3 regions of the Niveispirillum sp. BGYR6 genome follow, and region 2 is predicted to be linked to each of the others. Evidence: riboswitches for the same ligand, from Rfam matches in the RefSeq annotation. Region 2 holds a riboswitch; each other region holds the start of a gene.

Region 1 (6,249 bases), on a different contig from region 2:
CGGCCTTTCCCTGCTGCTGGTACGGTCGATCACCGGGCCGCTGGCGCAGATTGAACGGGCCATGGAAACATTGGCCCGGGGTGAACGGCTGTCCTTCATCCCCGGCACTGCCCGCCGTGATGAGATCGGTGACATGGCCCGCGCCATCGATGTCTTCCGCGTCAATGCGGAAGAGATGGACCGGCTGAAGGTAGAAGAGCAGGAACGTGAACGTGCGCATAAGCAGGCCTTCGCCGACCGGCTGGGCGGTCTGGCCCAGGCGTTGGAGCAGGAGGTGACGCGCCGCGTTGAAGTGGTGCTGGCCGAGGCGGCAGGCATTTCCGATCTGGCCGGCAAGATGAATTCCGCCGCCCAGCGCACCGGGGAACAGAGCCAGGGTGTGGCCGGTGCGGCCCAGGATGCCACCAACAATGTGCAGACGGTGGCCGCTGCCACGGAGGAACTGGCCACTTCATCCCGCGAAATCGGCCGGCAAGTGACCGAAGTGGCGGATATGGTGCATGAGGCGGTGGCCCGTGGTGCACAAACCCGCGCCATGATCGCGCAACTGGCCGACGCGGCGCAGAATATCGGCCAGGCGGCCCAACTGATCGGCGATATTTCCGGCCAGACCAACCTGCTGGCGTTGAATGCCACCATCGAGGCGGCACGGGCTGGTGAGGCCGGTCGTGGTTTCGCTGTGGTCGCGGCAGAGGTGAAAAACCTTTCCACCCAGACGGGGCAGGCCACGGAAGAGATCAGTTCCCAGATCACGGCCGTGCAGCGTGCCACTGAACGGGTGATTGGTGATATCCATCAATTGCACGAGGTGATTGCCCGCATTGATGAGATCGCGGGCGCCATCACCGCTGCTGTGACGGAACAGGGCAGCGCCACGGAGAGCATCAGCCACAGCGCCGCCAACGCCGCTGGCGGCACGATTGAAGTGTCTGACCGCATCCAGACTGTGGCGGCCGATGCCAGTGAGACACGGACATTGGCGGATAATCTGGCGAACAAGGCGCGTCAGGTGACCGATGAAATGGAGTCACTGCGCTCCCGTCTGGGGGCCATTCTGGCGCAGGCAGCTTGAGAAGAGGGAAGGGGGGCGGCGGTGATCGCCGCCCCCTGTCGTGAATACGGTTACTTCAATTCCACCGCGTAGCTCGCCACGTCCGGGGTTGTCTTCACCAGCCCGCGCTCCTTCAGGAAATTGGCGAAGCGGGCATAGCGGGCACGGTCCAGGGCGCGGGGGCTGTGGGCAAAGCGCGGCAGGCTGTCACGCCAGGCCCGCTTGTTCAGGTCGGTATCCAGGTCCGGGCGGCCCTTGATGAACAGGGCCCAGGCTTCATCCGGGTGGTTGATCATATAGGCGGTGCCACGCTCCACCGCGTCCAGGAAACGGCCCAGACGCGGATCATTGGCACGGTCGCGGGCGGCGATGAAGATCAATTCATCATAGGCCGGCACCCCTTCCTCTTCGGGGAAGAAGGCGCGGCCGGGCTTGCCCTCGATCGCCATCTGGTTCAGTTCGAAATTGCGAAAGCCGCCGACGATGGCATCCACCTGCCCCGCGAACAAGGCCGGCGACAGGGAGAAATTGACGTTCACCAGCGTCACATCCTTCAGCGACAGCCCGTGCTTTTCCAGCATGGCCCCCAGCAGCGCATCCTCGAACCCGCCGACGGAGAAGCCGACCTTCTTGCCCTTCAGATCCTTCAGGCTTTTCACCGGCCCGTCCTTCAGGGCGATGATGCTGTTCAGCGGCGTCGCCACCAGGGTGCCGATGCGCACCACCGGCAGGCCGGCATCCACCTGCAAATGCAGTTGCGGCTGATAGGAAATGGCGACATCGCCACGACCGGCGGCGACCAGACGCGGTGGATCATTGGGATCGGCCGGCGCGATCATCTCCACCGCCAGACCGGCATCCTTGAAGTAGCCCATTTCCTGGGCGACATAGAGCGGCCCATGGTCCGGATTGACGAACCAGTCCAGCAGCACGGTCATCTTATCCTGCGCCATGGCGGGCAGGGCGGCCAGGGAAAGGGCGGCGGCCATCGCCGCCCCGCGCAACCAGTGTCGCATCGTTCTCATCCTTCAAAACCGTGGGAATCGGGAAGCCAGGGCAGGGCCCGGCGCAGCAGAAGATCAACCAGCAGCCACAGGGCGACAGCCAGCAGGGCCAACAGGAACAGGGCGGCAAAGGTCAGGTCGGTCTGAACCCGCGCGGTGGCGTGCAGCATCAGATAGCCCAGCCCGGAAGACGCCCCTACCCATTCCCCCACCACCGCCCCGATGGGGGCAACAGCGGCGGCCACGCGCAGCCCGGCCCCCAGGGCGGGCAGGGCGGCGGGCCCCCGGATATGGCGCAGCAGCATCCAGGGGCTGGCGCCCATGGTGCGTGCCAGATCCAGCCAGCCGGGATCGGTCCGGCGCAGACCATCGTAAAAGGCGGCGGTGACGGGGAAGAAAATGATCAGCGTCGCCATCGCCACCTTGGACGCCATGCCATAGCCCAGCCACAGCACCAGCAACGGGGCAATGGCGAAGACGGGCACGGCCTGGCTGACCAGCAGCAGCGGCAGCAGCCAGCGCCGTGCCACGGTGGAGGCCATCAACGCCAGGGCCGCCAGCACCCCGCACACCGTCCCCAGCAACAGGCCCAGTACCACCTCCGCCAGGGTCATCAACGCATGATCGGCCAGCAGCGCCCGGTCGGACCAGAGCCGGGCGGCCACCCGATCCGGCCCGGGCAAGATGTAATGTGGCAGTTCCGCCCAGCGGACCAGGAAAGCCCAGGCCAGCAGCAGGCCGGCAAAGGTGATCAGCGCGCGCAAGGCCGCCTTCATGGCCCGACCTCCCGCGCCAGTTCGGCCAGCAGCCGTCCTTGCAAATGCAGCAGTTCCGGCAGGTCGGGCGGGCGCGGCGGGGCATCCGGGGGGGTGATCGGGGCCGACAGGCTGGCCGGCAGCCCCGTCAGCACCAGCACCTGATGGCCCAGGCGCAACGCCTCCATCGGGTCATGCGTCACCATCAGGACGGTGCGACCTGCCAGCAGCCGGGCGGCCAACCCGCCCAGGCGCAGCCTTGTCAGGGCGTCCAGGGCGGAAAAAGGCTCGTCCATCAACACGATTGGCCGATCTTCAAACAGGGTGCGGGCCAGGGCCACCCGCTGGCGCATCCCGCCGGACAGGGCGGCCGGCCGGTCGCTGGCGCGGTCTTCCAGCCCCACCTGTTGCAGCAGATACAAGGCCCGCGCCTGCACGGCGCTGTCAGGCCGGCCCCCGCGCAAGCGGATGCCGATCATCACATTGTCCAGCACGCTGGCCCAGGGCAGCAGCAGATCCTGCTGCCCCATCCAGGCGATGCGACCGGCCAGCGGCTGGCCATCATCGGCGTTGATGCTTGTCCGGCCCTGAGGGGCCGACAGCCCGGCCACCAGCCGCAGTAACGTGGTCTTGCCCACCCCGCTGGGGCCCAGCAGACAACAGAATCGGCCCGCCGGCACGTGCAGTTCCAGCCCGTCGAACAGCAGACGTCCGCCCAGTTCCAGGCTTGCCTGACGGATCTGGATGGCGGGAGAGGGGGGAGAATGCGGATCGGCGCCCGGCGGCATCTTGTCTCACTGTCCCTACGCCGGTCTTGGCCGGATCAGGTTCCAGGGGTCGTTCCGGCACGGAACCTCTCAGCCGCCCATCGGCTCCCCCCAGTGAATGTTGGGTTATTGCATTGCCGTGACAGGGGAACAAGCGACTTGAACGATGGGCTAGGCCTAGGCGGCAGGGTAACGGCCACCATTGTCATCCTGCGGCGGCGCAGCATAGGATTATGCCCATGATGCTGGATGCACCCGTCGCCCCGCCTGCGGCTGTTGATGCCGCGCCCGAACCGCTGCCGAAACCCTCGGCGGCGTTGCGTCCGTTGTTTCTGGGTGGGGAGATTTATCGCCATTCCAGCTATGGCAAGAAACACCCCCTGTCGATCCCCCGGGTGACGGTGGCGATGGATCTGGCCCGCGCCATGGGCTGGCTGGACGAATCCCGCTATCTGGACAGCCCGATGGCGACAGAGGCGCAGCTCGCCCGCTTTCACGAGCGCGATTATATCGCGGCGGTGCAGCAGGCGGAGCGCGACCAGCGGGTCGATCTGGAGACCGCCCAGCGTTACGGGCTGGGCAAGCTGGAAAACCCGGTCTTCCCGGAAATGTATCGCCGTCCCGCCATCGCCGTGGGTGCCGCCATCCAGGCGGCTGAGCTGCTGCGCGATGGCGGTGTCGTCTATAGCCCGGCCAGCGGCACCCACCATGCCCGGCCCGGCCGGGCCAGTGGTTTCTGTTTCTTCAATGCCCCCGTGCTGGGCATCCTGTCCCTGCTGGATCAGGGGCTGGACCGCATCCTTTATATCGATCTGGACGCCCATCATGGTGATGGGGTGCAGGATGCTTTTCATGATGACGAACGGGTGCTGACCGTCTCCATCCATGAAGGCGGGCGCTGGCCCTATACGGGCAAGCTGGAGGATCGGGCCGGCGGCATGGCCCGCAACCTGCCGGTTCCCGCCGGCTTCCATGACAGCGAGCTGCGCTATCTGGTGGAAGAGGCGCTGATCCCGCTGGCGTGCGCCTTCCGTCCGCAGGCCATGGTTATCCAGACCGGGGCGGATGCGCTGGCGGACGATCCGCTGTCCCGTCTCAGCCTCTCCAACCGCGCGCTCTGGCACGCGGTATCGGAACTGTTGGGGTTGGCACCGCGTACCTTGGTGGTGGGCGGCGGCGGCTATAACCCCTGGTCGGTGGGGCGGGCCTGGGCCGGCATCTGGGCGGTGCTGTGCGGGATTGATCCGGCCGGCACGCCGCTGACACCGGAAGCGGTATCGGTGCTGCGGGGCCTGACCTGGGACCGGCGGGAAGGGCGTAATCCGCCCGCCCACTGGTTCGACCGGTTGCACGATGCCCCCCGCGAAGGGCCGGTCCGCGAGGAGATCAGGATGGTCGCAGCCGCGACCCGCGATCTGTGATATCAGGCGGGAAAGCCGCCTTTTTGGAAAGACACCATGATCCAGCGTCTGCTTCTTCGCCTGTTGTCCGCCCTCCTGCTGGCGCTGGCTGTGCCGGTCTTGAGCTTGCCCACCACGGCCCTGGCGGAACAGGGGCCGCAGACCGGCCTGCAGGAAGATACGCTGGTGGTGGAAACAGCGGGCGGCACCCGCCATAAATTCACCGTTGAACTGGCGCTGACCCTGCAACAGCAGGCGCGTGGCCTGATGTACCGCGAGCATATGGATGATGATCGCGGGATGCTGTTCCTTTACGAGGTGGAACAGCCGCTGAGCTTCTGGATGATGAACACGCTGATCCCGCTGGATATCATCTTCATTGATGAGAAAGGCGTGATCATCAATATCCAGCATGGCAAGCCGCGCAATACCACGCCGCTGCCATCCTCCCGCCCGGCCTTGGCGGTGCTGGAGCTGAATGGCGGCCTGTGCGCCCGGCTGGGTATCCGTGCCGGTGACCGGCTGCTGCACCCGGCCTTTGGGGTGAAGCGTCCCAGCTGATTCCGGCCCTTGCCATGCGTGGATAAGGGAAGGATGGCGGGCATCTGACTCGAAAGGGCGGAACTGCGCCCCTTTGCGACGTGGTAGAATCACTTATGGTTCTATACACGCCACCGATCCAGCGCCTGCCGGTCAGTGCGACGCCCCCGACGCGGGAGCGGCGGGTGGCCGGTATATCCAAGGTGGCAGCGCAGGCGACGGGGGAGCGTGACGCCCGACAGGGCCGCAGCCTGCGCCAGCGTCTGATCGACATGGTGATGGATGAGGTGGAGGAATTCCCCGACCTCACCCAGCAACAGCGCGACAGGATTCGTGGCAATCTGGACCGCTTTGCTGATCGGCAGCCCGCACCCGGCGGGCAACAGGAAACATCCCAGCAACCCCCGCCGGACACCCCATCGTCGCCCCCCGTGCCGCAACCGCCGGCCGATCCGCTGGCGGTTACCTTGTCCGCCATCAGCGATGGGGACGAAGCCAGCAACCCCGGCAATGCGGAGGCGGTGAAGCTGGCCCAACAGATGCGCCGGCTGCTGGAACTGCATTCCGAGCAGGCGAAGAAGATCGCCTCCTATATCCATGCCCTGCAGGCCATGGTGCCGGAGACACATCAGCTGACTCTGGAAGCCTGAAGCAAAATGTCCCGGCGACAAGTATCGGATTGGTACGGGCGGCGGCCGGGTCTATAGCCAGGACAGGGCAGCCGCGATCTGG
Region 2 (6,249 bases):
GGTGAAAAGGCGGCCAAGCAGAAGCCCGCCCCCCGGCAATTGTCGCTGGGGCCGGTGTCCCAGCACCTGAAGTTCGGCATCAGGACCACGCTGGACAAGGCCGTCAAGGCAGCGACATCCACCGCAGCCGAGGCGGCGCCCGTCCCCGCCCCGGCCAACGGGACGACGCCCACCACGCCGGATGCCAAGGTGTTTGAAACCGTCTCCTACAGCCCAGATGCCTCTCAGTGGATTCTGCAAGGCGGGCTGTTCAAGCTGTCGACCTTCAAGGCGCTGTACGCCCAGAACCAGAAGGAAATCCCGGTTTTTCCCAACACCGCGGTTTCCCTGAAGCCGGTCTACAAGGTGATCTCCAAAAATGGCGGGCACCTGATCAATGGGCGTTACTACGCCATGCCGGCCTGGCCCGGCACGCCGGAAGTGACGCAAACTATCATTGACGACGGCTTCCCCGAGGAGAGTTGGAATGCCGGTTGTGTCTATGTCGATATTCAGAACAAAGGCCCGTCGGCCGCCAAGGGCACCGATGCCAGCTGTAAGGTGCCAACCCCGGACAGCACCTATGGGCTGGGTGATTTCGTCAATATTCCCGTCACCGCCGACAATCTGCCCCAGTTGAAGGTGGACGGGCTGGATGTGGCGGTCGGCGACACGCTGATCCTGGTGGCCATGCATGTCACCTCCCGCGAGATCGCGGAATGGACCTGGCAGACCTTCTTCTGGACGCCCGATCCGGCCAATCCGCCCACCCCCAGCGACAAGGCCGTCGCGGCCGCCCGTCCGCTGGGTCAGCTGAAGGGTGCGCCGGCCCATTATGCGGCCAGCTTCGCCTATCAGATGATCGCCCCCAACCAGCCGGTGGATGGCGGCAATAATGTCGGCAAGCCGGTGATCGGCTATAATCCTTACCTGGAGTCGGGCTTTAATGGGGCCGTGTTCGGGGTGAAGGTGCCGGTGATCGACCCCACCACCAAGGTGGCCTGGGTCGGGCAGGTGGGTGTGCAAACCAACTGCATGACCTGCCATGCTATGGCAACCGTGGCCATGGCGCCGGGCGCACAGAATTACTACACCACCAACTTCTGGATCGGCCGTAACGACCCGCTCTATAACGGCACGGTGCAGGCTGACTTCCTCTGGTCCATCGCCGATGTGGTGGGCTCACAGCAGGCGAAGCAGAATAATTAAGGATAAGAGACGGGCGGCAGGTTACCCTGCCGCCCGTTCTTGCCCCCAACGTCAGTGATGATCGTCGGGCACCGGTCGGTCGGACAGATAGACCTGCCCGCCCTTCTCCTTGAACGCCACCGACATTTCCGCCATGCCGGCTTCGGCCTCTTGCGCCGCTGCATAATCACGCACTTCCTGCGTGATCTTCATGGAGCAGAATTTCGGCCCGCACATGGAACAGAAATGCGCCAGCTTGGCCCCTTCTGCTGGCAGGGTCTGGTCGTGGTACTTCTCCGCCGTTTCCGGGTCCAGCGACAGGTTGAACTGGTCGCGCCAGCGGAATTCAAACCGGGCGCGTGACAGGGCGTCGTCACGTTCCTGTGCACCCGGATGGCCCTTGGCCAGATCAGCGGCATGGGCGGCCAGCTTATAGGTGATCACGCCCACCTTCACATCATCGCGGTCGGGCAGACCCAGATGTTCCTTGGGCGTGACATAGCAAAGCATGGCCGTGCCGAACCAGCCGATCATCGCCGCGCCGATGCCGCTGGTGATATGATCGTAACCCGGCGCGATATCCGTGGTCAGCGGCCCCAGCGTGTAGAAGGGGGCCTCACCGCAATGGGCCAATTGCTTGTCCATATTGGCCTTGATCTTGTGCATGGGCACATGGCCCGGCCCCTCGATCATCACCTGCACATCATGCTTCCAGGCGATCTGGGTCAGCTCGCCCAGCGTTTCCAGCTCCGCGAACTGGGCGCGGTCATTGGCATCGGCGATGGAGCCGGGGCGCAAGCCGTCACCCAGGGAGAAGGCGATATCATACGCCTTCATGATCTCGCAGATTTCCTCAAAATGCGTGTAGAGGAAGTTTTCCTTGTGATGGGCCAGGCACCATTTCGCCATGATGGAGCCGCCCCGGCTGACAATGCCGGTCACGCGCTTGGCCGTCAGCGGGATATAGGGCAGGCGCACCCCGGCATGGATGGTGAAATAATCCACGCCCTGTTCGGCCTGCTCGATCAGCGTGTCGCGGAAGATTTCCCAGGTCAGGTCTTCGGCCTTGCCATTGACCTTTTCCAGCGCCTGATAGATCGGCACGGTGCCGATGGGCACGGGGGAATTACGGATGATCCATTCGCGGATCGTGTGGATATTGCGGCCGGTGGACAGGTCCATCACCGTATCGGCCCCCCAGCGGGTGGCCCAGACCAGCTTATCCACCTCGTCCGCGACGGAGGAGGTGACGGCGGAATTGCCGATATTGGCGTTGATCTTCACCAGGAAATTCCGCCCGATGATCATCGGTTCGGTTTCCGGGTGGTTGATATTGTTGGGGATGATGGCGCGGCCACGGGCGATCTCATCGCGCACAAATTCCGGCGTCACATAATCGGGGATCGACGCGCCGAAATCCTCCCCATCGCGGGCGGCCTGCTGGGCCAGCTTGGCGCGGCCCAGATTTTCCCGGATGGCGACATATTCCATTTCGGGCGTGATGATGCCGGCCTTGGCATAATGCATCTGGCTGACATTGCGGCCCGGCTTGGCACGCAGCGGCTGGCGGCTGGCACGGTCGAACAGGGGCACGGGGCTTTCCTGGCCCACGCGAAGACCATTATCCTCCGGCTTCACCTCCCGTCCCGCATAGGCCTCCACATCGCCGCGGCCTTCGATCCAGGCGCGGCGCAGTTCGGCCAAACCCTTGCGGATATCGGTCTTCACGGCCGGATCGGTATAGGGGCCGGACGGATCATAGACGCGCACCGGCGCCTCGTTGGCGCTGGGCGACAGGTCGATTTCCCGCATGGCAACGCGAATATCGGGAAACAGCGTGCCCGGCACATGCACCTTGCGGCTGGCCGGCAAGGGCCCGGTGGTGACGCTGAAATCCTGGGGAATGGAAAGACTATCTGGCATCTGGACCTCCCTCGAATGATGGAGATCCGGGCAGCGCGCGTGGCGGCTCTCATAGGCGGGGCAGATATAAGGCCCCTATATGAATCCCATCCCTACGCCGGTACGACCCGGATCAGGTTCTAAGGGTTCCCGCGCCAATGCCGGTTGAACGGCACCATAGCGGTATCTCAGCCCCTTGCCGGGGCTCCCCTTGGACGGTTCGGAAAGTGAAGAATTGCCTGGGCCCTGTCAAGCAGATGGGTGGGGCCGGTCAGGGGCCGGATGGCACAAACTGATGGGCGCGGGCCGCCACTTCCGTCACCATGCCTTCCATGGGGCGGTGACGGGCCAGCAGGTCGGCATAGAACGGGCTGGCCAACAGGGCTGTATAGGCCGCCTCGAACGCCGTGCGGACCGGGGTGGAGGCAAAGGCGATGCCATAGCCCATATAGGAACGCTGCTCTGAAAGCGTGGGGCCATAGGGCTCAAAACGCAGGGAGGGACGGGACTGCTGAAACCGCGCCACAGCGCGCGCATGGGCAACCACCCCGTCCAGCCGGCCATTTGTCAGCAGGTTAAAGGCGATATCGACATTGCGCACCGGTTCCACCTGCGCCCCGGTGAGGCTGGACAAGCCATCCAGCACCGCCCACCCCAAGGGAACGCCGATTCTGCCGGACGGTGGGGGGGCTCCCCCATCTGCCCTTTGCAGCCGGAACAGGCTGATCTGGTCGACATAGAAATAATCGCTGGAAAACACCATCCAGCGTGCGCGATCCGGCGTGAAATAGGGGCCGATCAGAATATCGGCCTGCCCGGTTTCAATTTCCTTTTGCGCGCGGGGCCAGGGGAATTGTTCGAATTGGCAGGAAAGGCCGGCATCCTGGCAGGCGCGGCGGGCCAGCTCCGCGCCGATGCCGCTGTCACACCGCTCCCCATCGGACACATAGGGCAGCGGACCGCAGACCAGCCGGACGGTATTCCCCAGCCCGCCCCCCTGGGGCGGGGTGGACGAGGCCATGGAAGGGCGACCGTGCGGGCCAAGCAGCACGGCCGCACAGATCAGCACCACCGCCATGCAAACCCGGCCCCGCCGGACAGGAAGGCGCATCTTCCCCCCGTCATCCAAACGCCCACCCCCCGATACGCGCCTTAAAGTTGCAGCGTAAGCATGTGTAAGTAGCTGGTCAATAAGGGTGACCGGAATTTAGCCCCGGCGCGGGCCTGCTCCCCCCGCCGCCGTTCCGTCACTGCAAACCCGTCCTTCCGTGGCGGCGCTTGAGCCGGCGATCCATCCGCCCTAAACATCGCCAGCCCGCCCACCCAAGGATGCAAGCGCCGCCATGACCGATCAGCCCCAGCGTATCACCCTGCGCCGCCCCGATGACTGGCACCTGCATCTGCGCACCGGGGCCATGCTGAAGGCGGTGCTGCCGCACAGTGCCGCCCAATTGGGCCGCGCCATCGTGATGCCGAACCTGGCCCCGCCGGTGGTGGATACGGCACGCGCAGAGATTTACCGGGATGAAATCCTGGCAGCGCTGCCCGCCGGCAGCCATTTCCGCCCGCTGATGACGGCTTACCTGACCGATGGCACCGATGCGGATGATATCGAAGCCGGCCATGCCAAGGGCGTGTTCACGGCAGTGAAGCTCTACCCCGCCCACGCCACCACCAATTCCGCCCATGGCGTCACCGATTTCGACAAGGTGGCCCCGGTGCTGGACCGGATGGCCAAGATCGGTATGCCGCTGCTGGTGCATGGCGAGGTGACGGACCAGAGCGTCGATATTTTCGACCGCGAGGCGGTGTTCATCGACACGGTGCTGCCCAAGCTGATGGGCCGGCACCCGGACCTGAAAATCGTGCTGGAACATATCACCACGGAAGAGGGCGTGGCCGTGGTGCGCCAACATGGGCCGGGCGGCAAGCTGGCCGCCACCATCACCGCACATCATCTGATGATCAACCGGTCCAGCATTTTTGTCGGCGGCATCCGCCCGCATCTCTATTGCCTGCCCATCGCCAAGCGGGAAAAGCATCGCCTCGCCCTGCGCGCCGCCGCCACGTCGGGGGAACCCTGGTTCTTCTTCGGCACCGACAGCGCGCCGCACCCGATCGGGGCCAAGGAAAGTGCCTGTGGCTGTGCCGGCATCTATACCGCTGCCACGGCGGTGGAACTGTACGCCCAGGTGTTTGACGAGGAAGGGGCGCTGGACAAGCTGGAAGCCTTTGCCAGCCTGAACGGCCCCGCCTTCTACGGCCTGCCGGTGAATGAGAGCTTCATCACCCTGGAAAAATCCGGCCTGATCGTGCCGGATGTGCTGGATGTCGGCGGCAATATCGCGGTGCTGCCCTTCCGGTCGGGGGAGCGGCTGGATTGGCGGCTGGTGTAAAACCGCCGCCACAGCACCCCCGCTTTTCTGCTATTTTCACCCCCAACCCGCCCATCCTTGGAGCCATTTGACATGATCGACGCGCAGACCGCCGCCACCCAGGCGGCCCGTATCCTGATTGAGACCAAGTCGGTCCTGTTCAATGCCGAAAAGCCCTTCATCTTCACCTCCGGCCGCGCCAGCCCGGTCTATATCGATTGCCGCCGCCTGATCAGCTTCCCGCGCGCCCGCCGCTTCCTGATGCAGGCGGCCAAGGATCAGCTCTGCCGCGAGGCGGGGTTTGAGGCGTTTGACGTGGTGGCCGGCGGGGAGACGGCGGGCATTCCCTATGCCGCCTTTGTTTCCGACGTGCTGGACCTGCCCATGGTCTATGTGCGCAAGAAGCCCAAGGGTTTCGGCCGTAACGCCCAGATTGAAGGCAACCTGCCGGAAGGCCAGCGCGTGCTGCTGGTGGAGGATCTGGCCAGCGAAGGCACCTCCAAGGTCAATTTCGTCAATGCGCTGCGCCAGGCCGGCAGCATTGTCGAACATATCTGGGTGGTCTTCCATTACGGCATCTTCCCGCAATCGGAAGCGACCATGGCCGATATGGGCGTGAAGCTGCATTCGCTGGCCAATTGGTGGGACGTGCTGCGCGTGGCCCGCGAAGGGAACTATTTCGACAACTTCACCCTGAATGAGGTGGAGAAGTTCCTGCACAATCCCGAATCCTGGGTGGCCCCCAAGGTTTAAGGGTCATCGGGGCCGGTGCGAAAAGCCGGCCCCCGCATTCTGGAATTAGACC
Region 3 (6,249 bases), on a different contig from region 2:
CAGGGAGACCCAACGGCAGCCGGCGGCCACCGCCGCCCGCACCGTCGCCACCAGATCGTCGGTCTGGTGGCGGTCGGTGATCAGCAGCAGGGGCAGGCAGGGCAGGGGCCGGCGCTGGCTCACCCGCCGATCAACCCCAGTTCGGGGCTGGAGGCTTCGGCCCGGTGACGCTTGGGGATGCGACCGGCCAGCCGGGCCAGCCGCCCGCCTTCCACGCCGGCCCGCATGGCGGCGGCCATGCGCACCGGATCGGTGCTTTTGGAGACGGCCGTGTTCAACAGCACGGCATCACAGCCCAGTTCCATGGCCAGGGCGGCATCGCTGGCCGTGCCGATGCCGGCATCCAGCACCACCGGCACGGCACTGGTGCGGCAGATATGTTCGATATTATAGGGGTTCAGAATGCCCAGCCCCGTGCCGATGGGGGCCCCCAGCGGCATCACCGCCGCACAGCCCAGATCGGCCAGCCGCTGACAGACCACCGGATCGTCGGTGCAATAGGGCAGCACGGTGAAACCGTCGCGCACCAGTTCATCGGCGGCACGCAGCAACTGTTCCACATCCGGGTACAGGGTTTCGCGGTCGCCGATCAGTTCCAGCTTGATCCAGTTGGTGTCCATGGCTTCGCGCGCCAATTGCGCGGTCAGCACGGCATCCTTCACCGTGGCGCAGCCGGCCGTGTTGGGCAGCAGCCAGACCTTGCCGGCCACCAGATCCAGCAACCCCTCGCCATAGCCGGTCAGATCGGCCCGGCGCACCGAAACGGTGAGGATTTCCGCCCCCGACGCCGCCAGGCTGTCCAGGAAGACCTGCTGGTTGGGATAGCCGGCACTGCCCAGGAACAGGCGCGACGCGAAACTTTTGCCGCCGATCTTCAGCGGATCGGCGGAAAGAAGGGGATTGTGATTCATGTCAGCCGCCCTGCAGAACCTTGACGATTTCAACCTTGTCGCCGGGGGACAGCACCGTGTCGGCCCAGCGGGCGCGCGGCAGCACCGTACCGTTCAGCGCCACGGCGATGCCGCGCGCCTGCGGGTCGATCCCGTCCGCCGCCATGATGGATGTCAGCGCATAATCCGCCGGCTGGCGATCCTTGCCATTCACATTGATCATCATCTCTTTCCCAGTTCAGGCGGCCGCCGCACCGGGGCGGGCGAAGCGCGCGGCACCGAAGCCGGCGATCTTTTCGTCCAGTTTGCCGGTCAAGACCAGATCGGCAATGGTATGGGCGGTCACCGGGGCCAGCAGAATGCCGTTACGGTGGTGACCGGTGGCCAGCGCCAGCCCCTCCACCCCCTCGGCCCAGCCCAGGATGGGCGCATCGTCGCGGCAGCCGGGGCGCAGGCCATTCCACATTTCCCGGATCGGCAGTTCCTCGATCCCCGGCAGGGTACGCCAAGCGGCCTCCAGCAGGGCCAGCACGCCGCCCGCCGTCATCTGCTCGTCAAAGCCCTTTTCCTCCGTCGTGGCACCGACGATCAGCGTGCCGTCGGCGCGCGGCACCAGATAGCATTTGGGGCCCCAGACGACATGGTTCAACAGCGGGGCGGCCGGGTCCATGGCGATGGACAGCATCTGCCCCTTTACCGGGCGCACCGGTGGCGGGGCGGGCAGGCCGGGCAGCAGGCGCGACCAGGCCCCCGCCGCCAGCACCACCTTGTCCGCCGCCTGCACCCGGTCGCCCAGTTGCACGCCGGTAACGCGGCCGGCGCTGATCTCCAGCCCCGTCACTGGTGTGCCTTCATGCAGGCGTCCGCCGGCCCGGGCCAGGGCCACGCGCAGCGCCGCTGTGGCCAGACGGTTATCCACCTGCCCATCGCGGGGGGAATAAACGGCGGCGGCCGTGCGCGGGTTCAGGAAGGGCTCCCGCTCCTTGGCCTGGGCACCGGTCAGCCAGTGGATCTCCAGCCCCAGCCCGCGCTGGAACTCGTAATTGCTGCGCAGCGTTTCGACATCGTCGCGGGTCAGCGCCACCACCATGGTGCCTTCGCGGCGCAGGCCGACGGGCAGGCCGCTGGCCGCTTCCAGTTCGGCGGCGAAGTCGGGCCACATTTCCCGGCTGGCCAGGCAGAGCGGCAGCAAGGGCTGTTCGCCCGGCTCCGCCTCCACGGCGGCGGCCAGCATCCCGGCGGCGGCACGGCTGGCCCGCTGGCCGGCAGCGGCGTCGCGTTCAAAAATATCGACCGACGCGCCGGCCAGCGCCAGCCGCCAGCCAATGGCCAGCCCGATGATGCCGCCGCCGATGAGGGCGACGCGCGGTTGTGATGAAGACATGGTGAGGGACATGGCTAAACATCCTCCCTTCGCCGGCATGACCCGGATCAGGTTCGATGGGTATGATCTCAGCCGTGCCGATGCATTCACCGGCCACGGCACCCCAGATTGACGATAAGAAGAGTCATGGGCCTGTCACAGGGCGAAAGCAAGGCCCGGACATGGCCGTCACCCATGCTTGGCACAAATGGAAAACCCCGCCCGGTTGCCCGGACGGGGTTGGAAAGGCTGCGTTTCCGGGGGCTGGAGTGGGGTTCTGCTGCCCCAGCCCCCGGCGGCATTACGCCGCGATCAGGGTTTTGACGAACTTGTCCACTTCCACATTCAGCACCTCGGACTGGCGCGTCACGTCGGATGCCGTGCCATGCACCGAACTGGCGGCCCCACCGGTATTGGCGGCGGCCTCGCTGACCCCCTGCACGGCGTTGCAGACGGCCTGGGTGCCATTGGCCACATCCTGCACCCGGCGGGCGATCTCGTTGGTGCTGGCCTGCTGTTCCTCAATGGCGGCGGCGAGCGCCGTGGTGATCTCCCCGATCTTGTCGATCGTGTAGGCAATGCGGTTGATGGCGCTGACGGCGGCCCCGGTTTCCCGCTGGATGCTGGCAACCTGGGCGGCAATGTCCTCCGTCGCCCTGCCGGTCTGGGTCGCCAGGGTCTTGACTTCGCTGGCCACCACGGCGAAGCCCTTGCCGGCCTCCCCGGCGCGCGCCGCCTCAATGGTGGCGTTCAGCGCCAGCAGGTTGGTTTGCGCGGCGATGCCCTGGATCAGCGTCACCACTTCTTCAATCCGGGTGGCGGCACCCTGCAGCCCATCCATGGTGCGGGTGGTTTCGGTGGCATCTTCCACGGCGGCGCGGGTGACATTATTCACCTCCACCACCTGCCGGGCGATTTCGGCGATGGAGGCGTTGATCTGTTCGGTGGCGGCGGCCACGCCCTGCACACTGCCGGCCGATTCGTTGGATGCCTGGGCCACTTCCGATGCTTGCCCGGCGGCGGCCGTGGCGGCGGCGGTCAAGCCCTGGGCGCTATCGCGCATATCCTGGGCAGAGGCGGCCAAGGCGGCGGAAACCTGCCCCAGCTTGCCGGCAAAATCGCTGGTCATGCGTTCCAGCTGCTGGCGGCGCTGTTCCTTGGCGATCTGTTCGGCCTGCTGTTCGGCGGCCAGACGACGCCCATCCAGCAGCCCGGCCTTGAACACGTCCAGCGCCTTGGCGATATGGCCGATTTCATCCCCACGGCCAGTTTCCGGCACGGTGGCTTCATAATCGCCGCCGGCAAGGGTCTGGACCGTGGCGGTCACACGGGTCAAAGGTTTGGTCACCTGGCGCGACACCATCCAGGTGGCGAAGCTGACCGCTGTGAAAATACCAATAGCGGCAATGATCAGCATCAGATTGCGTTCGGTATCAGCAAAGGCATCCAGCTCATCAATGGTGCTTTCCACATAAGCCACCTGCTGCTGCGACAGCTTGATCATCACATCGTTGAAGGCTTTGCGGTTGGCGCGGTTGGCGTCATTGTCGCCAATGGTGCGGGCGGCATCGGCCCCACCCTGACGGCCCGCTTCCATCATGTCGGTGCGGAAGCGGATGAATTCCCGGCCCTTGGCGATGGCGTCGCGCATGTCCTTTTCCACCGCCGGATCGATCACCGCCTCATAGGCAGTTAACCGCTTGTTCAGCGTTTCCAGGCTGGTGGTCATGGTCTTTGCGAATTTCTCCAGCTCAGCGACGTCACGGGCCATGTAGATGCCACGGCTATCCATCACCACGGCATTGATCAGACCGTTGATCTGTTCAGAGAGAACGGCACGCTTGCTGGCTTCCCCCATCCGCTCCACCTCTTTTTGGTAAACGGACAGGGCTTGCAACCCCAGTACAACCATGGTCACCGCGACAAGGGCCAGAAACGCCACGGCCAAGTTGACCTTGATGGCAATTCCCATATCGCGAAAATTCAACATGGCTTTTTCTCCTGACAACTTTTGGATAGATCGTGACGCTATATCTGCGTCTCTGCCTAATGTTGCCAGGATGCCATGATCCCCAATTTTGAACAGATATGCAGAGGGTTATGGTTGTATCGACTACAACCCTCTTCAGAATTGATTGATTTTGTTACTGGATTATTGGTTTCCTGATCAGGTAACCGATGTCATTGGCGGGGCCGGCGGCGAAACCGCAGGAAAACAGGGCGGCAGCCGGTCAGCATTTTCTGTTCATAGCGGGTTGCGGGCCAATCTTCAGGGCGCGTGCGCCAATCGGCTGGGCCTTCTGCCATCCATTCGAAATCGGCATGGCGCCAGGTATGTTCCAACATCCAGCGGGCCAGCTGCATATCGTCCGACGCCATGCGCAGTTCCGCCCCATCCTTCAGCACACGGGACAGGCGTGGCAGGTTGTCCGGACCGATGAAGCGGCGGAAGGCATGGCGGGCCTTGGGCCACGGATCTGGGAACAGCACGAAGGCCCGGCCGACCGAGGCGTCGGGCAGGGCATCCAAAATGGGGCGGGCATCATCGGGCACTACGCGGATATTCCGCTGCCCGCCCTGCTCGATATGTTTCAGCAGAGAGGAGACGCCGTTGATGAACGGCTCGCAGCCGATGAAGCCGATGTCGGGGTTGCGTTCCGCGTGCCAGGCCAGATGTTCACCGCCGCCGAACCCGACCTCAAACCACAGGTCGCGCATCGGCTGGTCGAACAGGCCGGAGACATCCAGCCTGCTGCCATCCTTGGGCGCTTCCAGCTTTATCGTCGGCAGCAGATTGTCCAGCACCTCCAGCCGGCCCTTGCGCAGGGGCCGGCCATGGCGACGGCCGTAAAGAACCTTGCGGTGGGGGATGTCGTCGGGGTTCTGGGTGGACATGGTGCTGGATCAACCGGTTTTGGATCGGGGTATCGAAAAATGGCAAACGGCCCGCCGGTGAGGGCGGGCCGGTCGCGGGTACTTTGGCAGGGCCTGGATCAGGCGCCGAAGGCAGACTTCAGATCGGCGACCAGATCGGTCTTCTCCCAGCTGAAGCCGCCATCGGCCTCCGGCTCGCGGCCGAAATGGCCGTAAGCAGCGGTGCGGGCATAGATGGCGCGGTTCAGCTTCAGATGCTCGCGGATGCCACGGGGGCTCAGGTTCATCAGCTGGCGCAGCACGTCGGACAGCTTGTCCTCATCCACGCGGCCGGTACCGGCCGTGTCGATATAGACCGACAGCGGGTGCGACACGCCGATGGCGTAGCTGAGCTGGATGGTGCACTTGTCGGCCAGACCGGCGGCAACGACGTTCTTGGCCAGATAGCGCGCGGCATAGGCGGCGGAACGGTCAACCTTGGTCGGATCCTTGCCGGAGAAGGCGCCGCCACCATGCGGGGCGGCCCCGCCATAGGTGTCCACAATGATCTTGCGGCCGGTCAGGCCGGCATCGCCATCGGGGCCACCAATGACGAAACGACCGGTCGGGTTGACGTAAAACGCCTCTTCCGGGCACATCCAGCCTTCCGGCAGGATATCCAGCACATGGCGGCGCGCCGTCTCCCGGATCTCTTCCTGGCTCACGCTTTCCGAATGCTGGGTAGACAGCACCACAGAGGTGGCGCCCACCGGCTTGCCATCGCGGTATTGCAGGGAGAACTGGCTCTTCGCATCCGGGCCCAGCCAGGGGGTAGCACCGGAATGGCGCACGTCCGCCAGGCTCTTCAGCAGCTTGTGGCTGTAATAAAGCGGGGCCGGCATCAGGGCCGGGGTTTCGGTGCAGGCGTAACCGAACATGATACCCTGGTCGCCCGCCCCTTCATCCTTGCTGCCGGCAGCATCGACGCCGACGGCGATGTCGGCGGACTGGGCGTGCAGATGGACGGAGACATCGGCCGTGGCCCAGTGGAAGCCCTTCTGCTCGTAGCCAATATCGCGGACAGCGGCGCGGGCAACCTCTTCCACCTGCTTCAGCAACTCACCGGGGCCGCGCACTTCACCG

Evidence for each region. A riboswitch is a leader RNA that binds a small molecule or an ion and turns the genes downstream of it on or off. The one in region 2 is predicted to bind thiamine pyrophosphate.
Region 1: linked by a shared signal. The riboswitch ahead of PCJ49_RS10145 (ABC transporter ATP-binding protein) and the one ahead of thiC (phosphomethylpyrimidine synthase ThiC) in region 2 are both predicted to bind thiamine pyrophosphate.
Region 3: linked by a shared signal. The riboswitch ahead of thiO (glycine oxidase ThiO) and the one ahead of thiC (phosphomethylpyrimidine synthase ThiC) in region 2 are both predicted to bind thiamine pyrophosphate.

What each region holds. Positions count from the first base shown of each region.
Region 1 covers NZ_JANLNL010000003.1:415,675-421,923, forward strand. Annotated here, with positions in the region: gene PCJ49_RS10130 (methyl-accepting chemotaxis protein) at 1-1,072, shown strand, start outside; gene PCJ49_RS10135 (ABC transporter substrate-binding protein) at 1,123-2,067, opposite strand; gene PCJ49_RS10140 (ABC transporter permease) at 2,073-2,831, opposite strand; gene PCJ49_RS10145 (ABC transporter ATP-binding protein) at 2,828-3,598, opposite strand; TPP riboswitch at 3,594-3,699, opposite strand; gene PCJ49_RS10150 (acetoin utilization protein AcuC) at 3,817-4,998, shown strand; gene PCJ49_RS10155 (DUF192 domain-containing protein) at 5,035-5,538, shown strand; gene PCJ49_RS10160 (hypothetical protein) at 5,634-6,167, shown strand.
Region 2 covers NZ_JANLNL010000009.1:66,427-72,675, reverse strand. Annotated here, with positions in the region: gene PCJ49_RS17845 (hypothetical protein) at 1-1,188, shown strand, start outside; gene thiC (phosphomethylpyrimidine synthase ThiC) at 1,240-3,090, opposite strand; TPP riboswitch at 3,163-3,291, opposite strand; gene PCJ49_RS17835 (transporter substrate-binding domain-containing protein) at 3,341-4,180, opposite strand; gene pyrC (dihydroorotase) at 4,413-5,465, shown strand; gene PCJ49_RS17825 (orotate phosphoribosyltransferase) at 5,538-6,197, shown strand.
Region 3 covers NZ_JANLNL010000011.1:173,447-179,695, forward strand. Annotated here, with positions in the region: gene PCJ49_RS20265 (thiamine phosphate synthase) at 1-123, opposite strand, end outside; gene PCJ49_RS20270 (thiazole synthase) at 120-911, opposite strand; gene thiS (sulfur carrier protein ThiS) at 913-1,116, opposite strand; gene thiO (glycine oxidase ThiO) at 1,129-2,286, opposite strand; TPP riboswitch at 2,282-2,390, opposite strand; gene PCJ49_RS20285 (methyl-accepting chemotaxis protein) at 2,555-4,243, opposite strand; gene PCJ49_RS20290 (tRNA (guanine(46)-N(7))-methyltransferase TrmB) at 4,435-5,148, opposite strand; gene metK (methionine adenosyltransferase) at 5,247-6,249, opposite strand, start outside.